3 regions of the Kurthia sp. YJT4 genome follow, and region 2 is predicted to be linked to each of the others. Evidence: riboswitches for the same ligand, from Rfam matches in the RefSeq annotation. Region 2 holds a riboswitch; each other region holds the start of a gene.
What was found. A riboswitch is a leader RNA that binds a small molecule or an ion and turns the genes downstream of it on or off. The one in region 2 is predicted to bind cobalamin.
Positions count from the first base shown of each region.

Region 1: it holds a riboswitch for cobalamin, as region 2 does, so the genes downstream of both, QN089_RS04275 (GntR family transcriptional regulator) here and QN089_RS05830 (energy-coupling factor ABC transporter permease) in region 2, are expected to answer to the same signal.
Region 3: it holds a riboswitch for cobalamin, as region 2 does, so the genes downstream of both, metE (5-methyltetrahydropteroyltriglutamate--homocysteine S-methyltransferase) here and QN089_RS05830 (energy-coupling factor ABC transporter permease) in region 2, are expected to answer to the same signal.

Region 1 covers NZ_CP126689.1:895,827-901,324, reverse strand. Annotated here, with positions in the region: gene QN089_RS04285 (ABC transporter permease) at 1-82, opposite strand, end outside; gene QN089_RS04280 (quaternary amine ABC transporter ATP-binding protein) at 75-1,277, opposite strand; gene QN089_RS04275 (GntR family transcriptional regulator) at 1,479-2,117, opposite strand; cobalamin riboswitch at 2,485-2,679, opposite strand; gene QN089_RS04270 (glutathione peroxidase) at 2,720-3,196, opposite strand; gene QN089_RS04265 (family 20 glycosylhydrolase) at 3,228-4,319, opposite strand; gene QN089_RS04260 (FecCD family ABC transporter permease) at 4,357-5,322, opposite strand; gene QN089_RS04255 (FecCD family ABC transporter permease) at 5,351-5,498, opposite strand, start outside.
Region 2 covers NZ_CP126689.1:1,201,566-1,207,063, forward strand. Annotated here, with positions in the region: gene cbiQ (cobalt ECF transporter T component CbiQ) at 1-429, opposite strand, end outside; gene QN089_RS05825 (energy-coupling factor ABC transporter substrate-binding protein) at 416-709, opposite strand; gene QN089_RS05830 (energy-coupling factor ABC transporter permease) at 709-1,389, opposite strand; cobalamin riboswitch at 1,581-1,768, opposite strand; cobalamin riboswitch at 1,996-2,177, shown strand; gene QN089_RS05835 ((2Fe-2S) ferredoxin domain-containing protein) at 2,334-2,708, shown strand; gene cobJ (precorrin-3B C(17)-methyltransferase) at 2,708-4,339, shown strand; gene QN089_RS05845 (sirohydrochlorin chelatase) at 4,351-5,274, shown strand; gene cobK (precorrin-6A reductase) at 5,271-5,498, shown strand, end outside.
Region 3 covers NZ_CP126689.1:991,496-996,993, reverse strand. Annotated here, with positions in the region: gene QN089_RS04770 (LacI family DNA-binding transcriptional regulator) at 1-125, opposite strand, end outside; gene QN089_RS04765 (glucose 1-dehydrogenase) at 330-1,064, opposite strand; gene QN089_RS04760 (TetR/AcrR family transcriptional regulator) at 1,289-1,870, shown strand; cobalamin riboswitch at 2,406-2,585, shown strand; gene metE (5-methyltetrahydropteroyltriglutamate--homocysteine S-methyltransferase) at 2,739-5,042, shown strand; gene QN089_RS04750 (HAMP domain-containing protein) at 5,324-5,498, shown strand, end outside.

The DNA.
Region 1 (5,498 bases), 310 kb from region 2:
CGTGTTCCGTAATATAATCCATTGCATTATTCGTCCATTTTGCAAGTGGCATCATCGGAATTTGATCGAGTAAATTATTCATGTGCCGTCACCTCCGCAGATGTTTCTTTTGCGAGAGCTTCAATCACTACACCGCGAATAAGAACCCCAACTAGCTGATCATTTTTCATAACAGCTACTGGTGTTTTTGAGTCTGAAATAATTGGCAACACTTCTTCTAATAGTAAATCGTGTGGCACTGTTAAAATATCTTGTTGTACACAATTGATTAAATTTGTTTGGCCTTCTTTTGCACAACGTAATGCGTCGTCTGCAGTTATGTAGCCAACTAATTGTTTTGGCGGTGTCACTGCTAATACCATACTCACTTGTTCATCTTTCATACGTTTTAATGCCATTTTTGGTCCATCATGTGCCGGATTAATCGTTACTGGTTTCACCATGATGTTTTCAGCTGTTAATACTTTAGAACGGTCGATGTCTTCAATGAAGCTACTTACATATTCATCAGCTGGATTTGTTAGAATTTCTTCACCCGTACCAATTTGAATGATTTGTCCATCTTTCATAATGGCGATTCGGTCACCAATGCGTAGTGCTTCATTCAAATCATGCGTAATAAAGATAATTGTCTTCTTCATATTTTGTTGAAGTTCTAACAACTCATCTTGCATCTCTTTCCGTATTAAAGGGTCGAGGGCTGAAAAGGCTTCATCCATTAGAACAATTTCGGCATCGTTTGCGAGTGCCCGTGCAAGACCTACACGTTGCTGCATACCACCGGATAATTGCTTTGGATATTGATCTTTGAAATCAATGAGTCCCGCGTTCTCAAGTGCTTTTTCAGCTTTGACTTTACGCTCTTCCTTTGGAACCCCTCGAACCTTTAATCCATATTCGGTATTTTTTAAAATCGTTTGATGTGGGAATAACCCAAAATTCTGAAAGACCATATTAATTGAATTTCTTCGCACTTGTCGTAATTGTGTTTTATTCATTTTCGATACATCTGCATCGTTAATGTAAATTTGCCCTGTTGTTGGTTCGATTAAACGATTAAGTAATCGTACAAGTGTTGATTTACCACTACCTGATAAACCCATAATAACGAAGATTTCACCTTCTTTTACTTCAAAGCTTGCATCATAAACACCAACAGTTGCACCTGTTTCTTTTAAAATAGTTGATTTACTTTTCCCCTTCTTTACAAGCTCTTCTGCTTGTGTAATTTTTTTTCCGAAAATTTTACTTACGTTTTCCACTCTTATTTTAGCCAAGAGCTACACCTCAATTCGTTGCGATATCAGTTTGTTACAAAATAAGTAACAACTTAACCCTAACAAAAAGTTGTTACTTATGTCAAATGTAAGCATCAAAATGCCATGTTTCCCCTGGGAGAAACATGGCATTTCCTATCATTATTTTATGTTTATGAATCCTTGTCACAACAAGGTTTATATACCTTTTAAAAAGTCGATTTATCCTTTGTATAAAAAATTTTTTACAATATCGAAAGATGCTTCATTTCCAATAAAGTATAGTACATCATTTTCTTTAATTGATGCATATGGTCCAGGTGATAATAAAATCGTTTCACCGCGACGAATCCCGACAATTGTAGCTGTCGTATTTTGCCAGAAATTTAATTCTTGAATGGTCATATCTAAATACAGGCATTCCGATGTTACAGTCACGTTGAATGGTGCAAATGGATTGAGCGAATGAAAACGATTTGTTCGCGACACTAACTCTTGTGACAGTTGTTCCAAGCGCTCTAATTCTTCTTTTTGTTTGGCGATGGATTGAAAGACATCATGCTGAATTTCATTGACTGATTGCACATCTTTTAATTGATGTACAAATTTTGCAGCTTCTTCATAAGACTTGATGAAGACGCCACTCCCCTTTGTAGCTTGAACGATTCCTAAATCTTGTAGTACTGCAATGGCACGGCGCGCCGTTTCAGATGAAACACCATATTTACTCGCTAATGAGGAACGTGCATATAGCTTTTGCCCAACCTCATATTCTCGATCTACAATCTTAGAGGCAAGGTCAGCCGCAATAATTTGATAACGCGCCTGCTTTATTTTTGTTTTTTTCTCATGTTCGGTCATTTACCGAAACCTCACTCTCCATCTCAAAATATATAGTCCATATAGTAGCACTAAATACATTGCTTTTCTATATCTTTACAAATAATTTATACATTTTTAAAGTAAACGAAACATTTTACTGTATTAAAAAGAAGGAATCACGTATAAACACGCAATTCCTTCTTCTCTAGAGTTTAGTTCTGTTAGGTCCCGTAACGAAACAAATTTTGTATTATACTATTCGGAAGTTGGGGAGTTCTAAATAGTCGTATTGAATCATTGAATGGGAATCGTAACGAGAGCACAAAAAACAGCTTCCCCCACAGGAAAGCTGTCATCTACTAAAAACATAAGTAGCTAACATCAACCTATCCTCGTAGGTAAATAAAGATGCACAGTAGAATTGGCAGGTCTCCTGGCTCATGGTCACTGTGTAACAGCCCCTTCCCATCTATTTAAAGACAGTGGATATGCTTACTACACTCACATTTACAGTTGCGGGACAGCGCTGGAGTCACACCAGCTTCCCTTTTAAGCGAGGCGAATTCAAGGATTCCCTCACACCAATTCAAGCACTATTGATTTACAATTTATATATTATCTTAAAATGTCTAAATTGTCAATCAAATTTCTAAATATTTGACAATATCTTCCTCAAACTGACTTGGCTTATCTTTCGATGCATAACGCGCCACGACATGACCGTCGCGATCTACAAGGAACTTTGTGAAATTCCACTTAATGCTACTACCTAAAAACCCTTTTGAATGTTCTTTTAAATACGTGAATAATGGATGCTCATCTTTACCATTTACATGAACTAATTCATGCATCGGGAACGTAACACCATATTGTAAACGACACTGTTCTGCTGCCGCTTCACCTGAATCTAATTCTTGCTTGAACTGATTTGATGGGAAGCCGAGTACGACTAATCCTTTGTCTTTATACTTTTGATACAATTCTTCGAGTTCTTTGAATTGCGGTGTAAAACCACATTTTGATGCTGTATTCACAATCAATAATACTTTTCCTTCGTACTCTTTCATTGAATACGTTTTTCCATCTTCTAATGTAACGTCTAAATCATAAATAGACATCAAAACACCCCTCAAAAATAATGTATTACTACTACTTTACCTTTTTCATCATTGTCGGAAACAATTCTTTCGTATAGTTGTAAACTTGGTCGGCTGTAGATTTCTTTGAACCTTCTCCCCATATAGAGATGGCTGCACCAGAAATTTTTGACGTAGTTTGCTGATGAGATGAATTCCATCTCCCTAACGTCCAGTTCTTTTTAATATCTTGTTTCATATACTGCAAATCCGAACGAATTGAACCTTTTGATGTAAAATCTACATATAAGTAGTAATCATTATAATTATACACTGTGTGTCCTGCTTTTATTAACTGTGGCGCACTGGGACGAACTTTTTCACGATGCTTCTTTTCAGTTGTACTTTCGGGTTCACCCGTCCAACTCCAAAATGTAATCGCAATCGTTTGATCTAACTTTTTTAAATCTGCCTTCAATAAAGAATCATTCCAAATCCATGTACGCACATGCTTCTTTTGCAAATAACGATTCATTTGATTGAAGTAATGGATGTATTTCACATGATCTTCTTCATCATAGGCAATCTCGTCTCCACCAATATGCATCGTTTTTGTTTTCGGTAAAGCTTGTAAAACTTCACGATATAATGCTTGTACGAATCTTATACTCGACTGATTCGGTGCAATTTGATTCCACTCATCACGCACCAACTTTTTCGCTACCTTCGGATTCGCTTTTTCATACAGTTTTAAAATAGCTCCCATATGACTAGGTATATCAATCTCGGGTATTAATTCAATCTTTTTCTTCGCCGCATACGCTTCTAAAGAGCGCATCTGCTTCATCGATAAAAAGGTTTGCTTCGTTAATGGATTGCGATAGAGTCCGTCTTTTTGCTGCCATGATTTTTTTGCTGGCTGTCCTAAAAGTCGACTCTCTAATGCATAGTTTTCATCATCGGTTAAATGAAGATGTACATAGTTCCCGCCTGATTTTTTCACATCATCTATATACTTCTTTAAAACATCGATTGTATAAGGGCGACGTGCTAAATCTAAATTCATACCGTATTTTTGCTCCTGCGCCTGTGCTACATTTTGTTCACCACATCCTGTTAAGCCTATAAGCATACAAATAGATAAACCAAATAGCCACTTTTTCATAAAAATCCTCCTGATGTTTCCTTACTTCTACTATCTATTATACTTGTTTTTTTAATAAATATAAGAAGTATGGTGCACCAATAATAGCGACAACAATCCCAACTGGAATACTCGATTCTGTTAAAATCGAGCGACCAATCGCATCTGCCACTAATAAGAGAATCGGGCCAATGACAATCGTCATCGGTAAAAAACGTTGATGGCGTGGTCCAACAAGTGAACGGGCAATATGAGGGGCCATTAAACCGATAAAGCCAATTCCGCCTGTCACAGATACTGCAGCTGCTGCTAGACCAACTGCTAATAATAAGAAGTACATACGCTGTTTGTTCAATGAAGCACCTAATCCTACTGCCATCGGCTCACTTAGCCCTAAAATGTTCAAATGGTTCGAACGCATTATAGTAAATGGAACGAGAATGAGTACCCATGGAAGTAGAGCCCATACAAACGGCCAATCGGCTCCCCAAACATTCCCTGCTAACCACCCTGCAATAAAGTCGACATCTGAGCGATTTGCTGAAGAAATCTGCATGACCATGATGCCCGATAAAGCCGCTGCAAATCCAACACCGACAAGAATTAATCGGAATGGTTGAATCCCACGATTTCGTTCATAAGAAAAACTATAGATGAGGAGAGCTGTTATAATCGCACTGACAAACCCAACAATCGGTAATGCATATGAAAAATTCGTTAGCTCTCCTTTTGCAAATAAGTAAAGTACCGTAATTCCAACACCTGCACCTGCATTAATCCCGATAATCCCAGGGTCTGCTAGGTCGTTCTTTGTCAATGTTTGAAGTACTGCACCAGCCACTGCTAACGCAACACCTGCTAAAATTAAAATTAAAATACGTGGTAAACGAATAGAGAATAAAATAAATTCATCTGACACTTCACCGTAACCGAAGAATGTAGCAATCACACTTCGAAAACCCATTGAAGAATAACCAACAGATAACCCTAAAAAAGCACAACAAATAACTAAAAAGACACCCATCGCTAAATAAAATGTATACGTACTCTTTTTAAGCAAAGAAACGCCCTCCCCTCTTCACTAAAATTAAGAAGAATGGTAGACCAATCACAACAACGAGTGCCACAACAGGTGTTTCATATGGTGCATTCATCGTGCGTCCAATCAAATCAACGATGACCATAAACATACCGCCTACA
Region 2 (5,498 bases):
CGCATATGTGATAGCACTAATCGGCGTTGTCAGTGCAATAAAATAAAGACAACTAATACTTGCGAGCACCGAGAAAAAAAGGTGAAACGCTGTATCGACACTCGCTTTTCCGATAAAAAGTTGAACACTTCCAAATGACATACTCCAATAGTGAGGGGGAAGTGTGGCCGTTGTAAATGAAATAAGAATCGAAAAAATACTTGTTAGCAAAAAGAAACCCGGCAAAAGAAGTAATTTACAATAGAGTGATAATGGTATTTTAGCGGCAAATAAAATAAAAGTACTCATTACGAAAAACGTAATGAGTGAAATAAGTACATCCTTTGTGATGACAGCGAATAGCAAAAAACTCAGTGCCAATACCATCTTCTCTAAAGGATGTACGTTGCTTAAACGATTCGTATAAGCATATTGATCAATTGGAATCATGCGAAACCTTTTCTTTTTTCGTACGACCACGCATTAAACCGAAGAAGTAGCCGATAAAACCTGCACCAATTGCCGCTTGTAGTGCAAATAATAAACTTTCGATTTCGCCACTTGGTGGTTCCCAAATGCTCGAGAACCATGGTTCATAGCTTTTGTCGATTTCGGTAATGGCTGCCTCTGCTTCACCATCCGCACCGCCAAATTCAGCACCCTTTTGAATAAATAAAGGGAAGATGGCAAGGGCGATGACGATGAAAAGGAAGAATAGATTCTTTTTCATTATTCAGCTGCCTCCTTTTTCTTCGTGAAAATATTTAACATACGTAACTCTGCCACATTGTATTTTCGTAAGAAGTTCATAACAATGACCGTTAATAAACCTTCACTAATCGCAAGTGGAATTTGTGTGAATGAGAAAATACTTGCGAATTTTGCGAATGAAGCAAGCATGCCACCCGCTTCAGATGGGAAGGCAAGTGCTAATTGGAATGATGTAATAGTATATGTACCGAGATCACCAAGCATTGCGGCTAAAAAGACAGCAACGGAGAATGACCAACCTGCTTTTTGAGCGCCTTTGAATACATACCATGCGATAATTGGACCAGCGACTGCCATCGAAAAAGCATTCGCACCAAGTGTTGTAAGACCGCCATGTGCAAGTAGTAATGCTTGGAATAGTAACACAATTGAACCGACAACACTCATCGCCAGTGGTCCGAATAATACAGTACCTAAGCCGACACCTGTTGGATGTGAACAACTACCTGTAACCGATGGGATTTTTAACGCGGATAAGACGAAAGCGAAAGCCCCAGATAATCCAAGCATCATCTTCGTTTCAGGATGTTCTTTTACAGTTTTTCGAATCGAACGAATCCCCATAATGATAAACGGTAGGGAGATGGCCCACCAGAAAATCGCCCACTCAATCGGTAAAAAGCCTTCCATAATGTGCATCGCATTCGCACGATTTGGTACGATTAAGAGAAAGGGTAAAAAATAAACTAGCTTTAATAATTTCTTCAACACGTTCAAACGTCCTCCTTTTTCTTTGAGAATGTGCACAAAAAAACCTATTCTACAATATAGAATAGGTTAAAAAAGACATAGCAAAGAAAGCTGTCTTTCATACGCCTATCCTCGTAGGGTGAAATCAATCTTCGGTGGCAGGTCTCCTGGCTTCGCCTCATCATGTATCAACACCTTCCCGTTCATTGAACAGTGGCATATCGTTTATACACTCCGCTTCACAGTTGCGGGACAGCATCGGATTTACACCGATTTCCCTTTTAAGTAAGTGCGACAAGCAACTTACACCATCGAATCGTTAAAATTATTTGATATTTCTAAAAAAGCTTATCATAAAACGCTAAATTTTGACAATACGTATTTTTTTTAACAAAAATTTTTTATGTAAGAATACTGGATAAATGCAGAGATTTCAGTGTTTTTTCAAGGTAAATAAACTTTAATAATATTCTATCAAAATGAATTTTCAGAAAAGTGTCTTGAAAGTTAGACAAATTATGGTTATGATTATAACCAAGATTTTGAAATTACATATAACGATTGTATTTTAGGAGTGCCTATTATTTTTTAGGTTAAAAGGGAAAATGGTGAGATGCCATTACAGCCCCCGCTACTGTATAAGTGTCGAAACAGTCAGATCCATTGGCGAATTGCTGAGAAGGGACTGCGTTCGGATACACTTGAGTCAGGAAACCTGCTTCTAAAATCGGACAAACTTTTCGGTGGGAAGAGATTTGGACAAACTAGTAGTTGGGCTACGCTTATTTCGCTATGCCAATTTTTAGGATGTTCAACCTCTATTCGCCTAGAATAGAGGTTTTTTGTTTGCGCAAAAGCGGATCGTTCGGATACATACGAGGGGGATGTTAGACATGACAACTTGGAATTTGAATGGTGTGCAATCACACGTATTAATTTGTAATGGTAGTAGCTGCATGCGTAAAGAGGGAGAAGAAATTACACAAAAAATTCGCGCAGAAATTACAGCGCGTAACTTGGATGAGCAAATTCATACATCACGTACACGTTGTAATGGACGTTGTAAAGATGCATGTGTCGTTGTGCATTATCCAAAGGGCGATTGGTATAGCATTACGTCGGAAGAAGAAGCGACACGCTTTGTAGCGCAACTTGCAGGCGAGCAAAAAACGGTTGTACCGCGTATTACATTTGAAAATGGCGCGTTCGTTCGTAATGAAGATACACCAGCGATTAAGGGGATTTCAAAAGTGAAGGAGGAAGTTTAATGACACAACAAGGAAAATTGTATGTCGTTGGCTTCGGTCCTGGAGACTTTCAGCATATTACGAATCGTGCAGTAGAAGTATTAAAATCATGTGACGTTGTCATCGGTTATAAAACCTATGTCGATTTGATTCAAGATTTAATTACAGCGACAGCCGTAATTAGTACAGGGATGACAGAAGAAGTGTCGCGTGCGCAAGAAGCAGTAAAACAAGCAGAGGCAGGTAAGTCTGTTGCCGTTATTTCAAGTGGCGATGCAGGTGTGTATGGTATGGCAGGACTTGTGTACGAAGTGTTAATTGAACAAGGTTGGACGGAGAAAACAGGTGTACCGATTGAGATTGTGCCAGGAATTTCAGCTATTAATTCATGTGCATCATTACTAGGCGCACCCGTCATGCATGATGCTTGTACGATTAGTTTGAGTGACCATTTAACACCATGGGATCTAATTGCAAAACGAATTGAAGCAGCTGCGATGGCAGACTTCGTTATTGCTTTTTATAACCCGAAAAGTGGTCGTCGTACACGTCAAATTGCGGAAGCACAGCGCATTTTACTGATGTATCGTCATCCAGATACGCCTGTAGGTCTAGTGAAAAGTGCTTATCGTGAGACGCAGCAAATTCAGATGACGACATTACAGGATATGTTGGAACACGATATTGGGATGTTGACGACCGTTGTCATTGGGAATTCGTCGACATTCATGTATGACGGGAAGATGATTACACCGCGTGGTTATCAGCGTAAATATACACTTGGTGAAGAAAAACAACCGTTAAAGCCACATCAGCGTTTGAAAAAAGAAGCAGAACCATGGGCGATGGATCAGGAAACAGGAAAGTCATACGAGCCACAAGCAATTGCTACAGTGGAGCCGAAAAAGCTTGAAGTAGATACGTTAGCACTTGCAGAGGAAGTGCTTGGCTATCTTGGTGGAACCGTTGTTGAACCGAAACAATATGTTCACCAGAAGATGGAGGCAATTTTCGAGTTTGCGGTCAGCCCAGGCGTAGCGAATAAGAAGATTACACCACAGCAAATGCTTGTATTGGCTGAAGTAGTTGGTGAAAAAGGTTCGATGGAATATACGCCAGACCATGAATTTATTCTTCGTATTCCAACCACATCACCTGAACGTATTACCGATCGTTTGCGAGAAGTCGGTCTCATAATCGCACCGGTTGGCGATGTTGTGAAAATGAAGGCATGTGATTTCTGTGACGGTGAAAAAGCCGATGCGATTCCATATGCAGATGCACTGCAAGAGGCATTTGGTGGAATGAGCTTACCGAAAACATTAAATATTGGTTTTAATGGCTGCGGAATGGCTTGTTATAAAGCAGTGATGGATGATATCGGAATTGTTTACCGAAAAGGTGCATTCGATGTCTTTATCGGCGCAAAACCTGTCGGACGGACAGCGCACCCGGGTCAACCTGTAGTTGAGGGACTAGACAAAGAACAGTTAGTACCTCTTGTAGAATCGATTATTCAAGAATACAAAGCAAATGCGCATCCGAATGAGCGCTTATTCAAATATTTTAAACGTGTGAAGAAGATTGGAAACTTTATTTATCAAGATCTCACACCAAAAATCAAAATTGCCCCTGCACCTTGTGGGGATTAGGAGTGTTGAAGATGAAAACAGCAGTATTAATCGTAGGTCATGGTAGTCGTCTACCAGCAGGAAATGAAGAAGTACGTCAATTTGCAAAGCGTATTGAAGCGCAATTACCAGAACAATTATTAGTGGAAACATGTTTTTTAGAATTTGAAAGTCCAAATATTGCACAGGGAATGAAGGCGTGTGTCGAGCGCGGCGCACAAAAAATTATTACGATTCCAATTATGCTTTTACAAGCAGGGCATTCAAAAATTCATATTCCAATGGCGATTGATGAAGCGAAAGAATTGTATCCACATGTATCGATTACATATGGTCGTCCATTAGGCATTCACCCAAGTTTAATTGATATTTTAGAGTACCGTTTAGCAGAGAGTGGTTTTGTAAAAGACGAACAAGATGAAGATACGACGGTCTTATTAGTAGCACGCGGCGGTAGTGATTTAGATTCAAATAGTGATGTTTATAAAATCGCGCGCTTATTGTCAGAGCAAATTGGTGTGCGTAATGTAGAGCCTGCATTTATGGGTGTGACCTATCCAACAGTGGATGAGGGGATTGCGCGTTGTGAAAAATTAGGTGCGAAAAAAGTATATATGCTACCGTACTTCTTATTTACAGGTATCTTAATGGAGCGCATGACTGATTGGAAAGCGCGCTATGATACGGAATACGATATGGATATTACATTATGCGAATACTTTGGCTACCATTCATTACTTGAAAAAGTAGTAATTGAGCGTATTGAAGAGGCATTAGCTGGCGATGTGAAAATGAACTGCGATACGTGTACATATCGTATTAATGCATCTGAATTTGTCGACCATCATCACCATCACGACCACGACCATGATCATGGGCATCACCACCATCATCACGATCATGACCACAACCACAGTCATGACCATGCGCACGACCATAAGGAAGTGCATCAATAATGTTTTTTCTAGCAGGAACGAGTGATGCGCGTGCGCTAGCTGTTCGATTGAATAACCATCACGATGTTTTAGCAACAGTAGTGACGGATTCAGCGGCTGCGAGTTTACAAGCAGAGGGAATTGCGACACATGTCGGGCGCTTAACAGCAGAAGAGATGGCTGAAAAAGTGACAGCACGCGGTGATCAAATCATTGTCGATGCAAGTCATCCCTATGCAGAAGAA
Region 3 (5,498 bases), 210 kb from region 2:
AATTCGATTGCTGCGTGAATCGACTTTTTTGCCTCTTCACTCACATACCCGTTTTTATTTAGATAACGTGAAACAGTAGATGAAGATACACCCGCTTCCTTTGCTACATCTCGAATTGTCGGCATCTTTTCATCTCCTCTGAAACTCATATGGTACCGGTTCCACATAAATATAACGACTTCTTATCCTCATGTCAAACACCTATTTTTATATAAAAAGAAGGACTACGCCAATGCGCAATCCTTCCTTTTAAAGATTCTCTACCTGCTAATACCCCAAGATACAATAGGAGAAAATCAATAGAAGCTATAAATGTTTGGTAAAACGAATTAACGTGCTGACATACCGCCATCAACGATGAATTCTGAACCAGTTGAGTAGCTTGATTCTTCAGAAGCTAAGTAAAGAACTAAGTTAGAAACTTCTTCTGGCTCAGCTACGCGACCCATAGGAATCATTTTAGAGAATGCTTCAACTGCTGCTTTAGTATCTTCTTGAACAACCATTGGTGTAGCAATTACACCTGGGTGTACAGAGTTTACGCGGATGTTTTTAGGAGCTAACTCAAGAGCTGCTGCTTTTGTAATACCACGTACAGCAAATTTAGTATCAGTGTAACCTACAGCGCCACCAACTAAACCGTTAAGTGAAGAAATGTTTACGATTGTACCTTGACCAGCTTTTTCCATTGAAGAAACAACTGATTTGATACCTAAGAATACAGAAACTTGGTTGATTTCAACGATTTTACGGTAATCTTCTACTGAAGTATCAGTGATTGATTTAGCCATAGTGATACCAGCATTGTTTACTAGTACGTTTACTGGACCGAATGCTTCTTCAGCTTTCGCTACAACGTTTTTCCAATCTTCTTCGTTTGCAACGTTTTGTTTTACGAAAATAGCGTTTTCGCCAAGTTCTGCAGCAAATGCGTTACCTTTTTCTTCATTTAAGTCCGTAAGAACGACTTTAGCGCCCTCTTCGATGAATTTTTTTGCGTGTGCAGCTCCCATACCTTGAGCTGAACCTGTAATAATTGCTACTTTACCTTCTAAACGAGCCATTATAAAACTCCTCCTTAAAATCTTTCAGAAATAAACTACACTTGTAAATTAACAAACTTTCATGCATACTGTCAATAGAAAAGCGCTAAATATTTTAATAATAAACTATTTAATTTTAAATTAATTATAACACAACTTGTTCACACATAGCTTAATTTAGGTAATTATAAACTTTCTGTTAAATGGAAATAATGGCATAATGACATTATGAAAGGAATGATTTGATGTCTTCTTCACAAGATCGTAGAATTTTACGCACACAGAAAAAATTAAAAGCTGCACTCATCCATCTTTTAAAAGAAGGACATGATTTACGTTCACTTTCAGTAACGGAAGTTGCACAGCAAGCTACATGTAATCGTGTTACATTCTACTCTCACTATAAAGATTTAGATGACCTTCTTTGCACAATCTTTGATGATTATCTTACAGAACTACTAACCTACTTTAGAGAGAGTTACCAAGCACTGGGGAAAATTTCATCTACAGATGAGCGACTCCACTTAGCTATTTTTGAATATATTTATCAAAATCAATTCATTTTCTCTCTCATTATTAAAGGAGAGATGCTGCCTGGTTCTCAAAATCGTTTTTGTGACAGCCTCGTACAACTAACCGGTAAAGAGATTGCACTAAAAGATGACTTACCGATTGAGGTACCTGCTCTTAGTTACTACTCAACATATGCAAGTCTTGGCTTTTTTATTTATTGGATGAATCAAGATTTCAAAGAGAAACCGGAAGTCATGGCAAAAAAACTAACCTATTTGCAAAGCAAGGTGTTTCAAGAAGCTGAAGTCTTATAAAAGTATGATTGAACTACATCTCCAATTTTTAGATATGTCTAAAAATTGGGATGTAGTTTTTAAATGACTAAATATTCATCAGAAGAAAAGAGGATGAGAAAAAACATTTCATTTTTCTCTTTTAGAGTTCGCAACGAAAAACCGGAACCTCGCCATAGCGCGATTCCGATTTTTCATGCTCATATAAGATGATATTTTCACAGTTATATCCATCCTCTTCAAACTGAAGTACTACCTGAAAACCGTACAGAATTCTTCTTTTTCTCCGTTACATTAAGTCAGTAGCATGTGGATATAAATTCAAACTTCTAATCACTACTTTCCTATAAAATTTTCAGCTCAAGCTATTTTTGCTGAAGGTGGTTTTCTACACGTTCCTATTGGTTCACTTCTTCGTGTTTAAAATACATTACTTTTTTATTTCCTAACTTCTTTCTAATAATTAAATCTCTCAGATGAAATAGTTGTATATTTTTCTGAATATTTCTCTTTTTCTTTTTATTCTAATAGTTTTATGTTATAGTAATCTCTAATTACATAACGTGTAAGAAATGGTACTTATGAAAATAAGTTTAAATGGGAAGAGCGATGTAAATTCGCCACTGTCCCGCAACTGTAATTGGGAGTTTTTCAAACAACGCCACTGTTCTTTAATGGGAAGGCTTGAAAAATGTTGAGCATAAGTCAGGAGACCAGCCATCTTCTAGTACACACCAAATACCTACGTGGAGATAGGTGGTGTTCTGTGCGCATAGACGGGGAAATTATTCCTCTTTTTCAGTATGCATAGATAACGCTTCAGACTATTTCCTTTAAGAAATAGTCTTTTTATTTTGGTTTATGTAAATTCAAAAGGAGGTTTTTTATAATGACAACTGTATCAAGTACAACGATTGGATATCCATATATTGGTGAAAACCGCGAATGGAAAAGAACAGTAGAACAATTTTGGAATCAACAACTTTCAGAAAGTCAATTTGAAAAAGAATTAAAAAATCAACGCATAGCAAATTTACTAAAACAACAAGATAAAGGAATTGAACAAATAACAGTCGGTGACTTTACTTATTATGATCGTATGTTAGATTTAGCTTTTATGTTCCGTCTAATTCCCGAGAGATATCATACATTAGAATCAGAACCTTCATTGAAAACATATTATGCGATGGCACGTGGCTCAGACACAACAATTGCGTGCGAAATGACGAAATGGTTTAATACGAACTATCATTACATCGTTCCAGAATACGAACAACAAAAACTATCATTAGGACACAACTACTTACTTGATTTATTCAATGAAGCAAAATCTGTATTATCAACAACTCCAAAACCAACATTTATTGGTCCATACTCTTTTATTCAGCTAACAAAAGGCTATTGTGAAAAAACAGTCGCATCTTTTATTTTGCAACTATTACCACTTTACGAACAAGTAATTCAACAACTTGTAGATGCAGGAGCTGAATGGATTCAACTTGAAGAACCAATGTTCACGCAAGAGTTAGACGAAGAACAACTACAATTAATTGATGTGATCTATCAACAATTAGCTGATCATGTACCAGGTGCGAATTTAATGATTTCCACTTATTTTGAAGCAATTCCACAATACGAAAGAATTGTACAACTACCTGTAGCAGGTATTGGATTGGATTTTGTTCATGGATACAAAGATAATTTACAAGCAATCAAGCAATACAGTTTCCCAGGAAATAAAGTATTAGCTGCTGGTATTATTAATGGTCGTGATATTTGGGTCAGCCCTTTAAAAGAGGTCACACAAAAAGTTGAAGCTATCTTACAATTAGTTTCGCCAAAAGCATTGTGGCTACAACCTTCTTGTAATTTGCAACATTCACCTGTCACAACCGCTGCTGAAAAAGCATTGCCAACTGTCTTATATAATGCACTTGCATTTGCAGATGAAAAATTAGATGAATTGCGTCATATCACTTATTATATTCGTAATCAATCTTTTGAAACCCCATCTATAATAAAAGAAAATTTAATGGTTATTGAAAAACTTGCTACCGATGTATCTCGGAATAACTCGACTGTTGCACAAGAAATCAAACAACTTAACAAGAAAGATTTTAATCGTTCACAGCTTTTCGAAGAACGTATTATTACACAAAAAAACAGATTACACTTACCTGATTTTCCAACAACAACTATTGGAAGCTTTCCACAATCAGAAAAAATCAAAAAAATACGTTCGCAATGGCGTAAAAAAGAAATTTCAACAGAGCTTTATGAAACTCAATTACGTGCAGAAACAAATCGCTGGATTAAAATTCAAGAAGATTTAGATTTAGATGTATTAGTTCATGGTGAATTTGAACGAACAGATATGGTGGAATATTTCGGAGAAAAACTAGCTGGTTTTGCATTTACTAAAAAAGCTTGGGTTGTATCTTACGGTTCACGTTGTGTAAAACCCCCTATTATTTATGGCGATATTGAATGGCTTGAACCGATGACTGTTAAAGAAACAACAGATGCTCAAGAACAAACAGATCGTTTAGTCAAAGGAATGTTAACAGGACCGGTCACCATTTTAAATTGGTCATTTGTACGTGATGACATCGAACGTAGTAAAGTCGCTATCCAAATTGCACTTGCACTTAAAAAAGAGATTCTTGCACTCGAAAAAAGTGGTATCCAAATCATTCAAGTCGATGAACCTGCCTTACGAGAAGGTTTACCATTACGACAGTCGCGTCAACAAGATTACCTAGATTGGTCAATTAATGCATTTAAATTAGCTACAGCTGCCGTTCAACCAAGTACGCAAATTCATACACACATGTGCTATTGTGAATTTAATGATTTTATTGAACCGATTGTTGCACTAGATGCAGATGTTATTTCACTAGAAACTTCACGTAGTCACGGTGAATTAATTCACTCATTGCAACATACACCTTATCCATATGGTATTGGTTTAGGTGTATATGATATTCATAGTCCACGGGTACCGAGTATAGAAGAAATGTATACGATTTTAGAAGATAGTTTGAATATCATTCCAAAAGAAAGATTTTGGATTAATCCAGACTGCGGACTTAAAACACGTCGCGAAAAAGAAACCGTTGACGCACTAAAAAATATGGTAAGTGCTGCAAAGCAATTAAGAAGCCAGATTAAAAAACAACCTATTTCATTTTAACTCACCTCAATTTTTTAATATAAAATAATTTAAAACTAAAGAACCCTTAGAATGATTGAATTATGTATTATTCTAAGGGTTTTTACTTTTTATGCTTATAAATCTTTTGTATGCATCAAATTCTATCAATTTCGTAAAGTAATATGTACCATGCTAATCATTTTATTTGTACACTTTTTGTTTTATTTTAATTAGTGAAAATTGAACCGAAAGTATTAACTTCTTTAGTATAAAGTGGTATGGTTATGTATATTATTATTCCACGAGACAAGGGAGATTCAATGAAATATTTGTCATTAAAATCTAAAAGTATTTTATTTGCATCGATTATTACGATTTTAGTCTCTTTAATCATTACTTCCATTAACTACTACATGAATATGAATGCAACAGTGAGTCGTCTCTCTACAGATTCAGAACGTACGATGAAAGCATGGTCAAAAGAAGTATTAACAT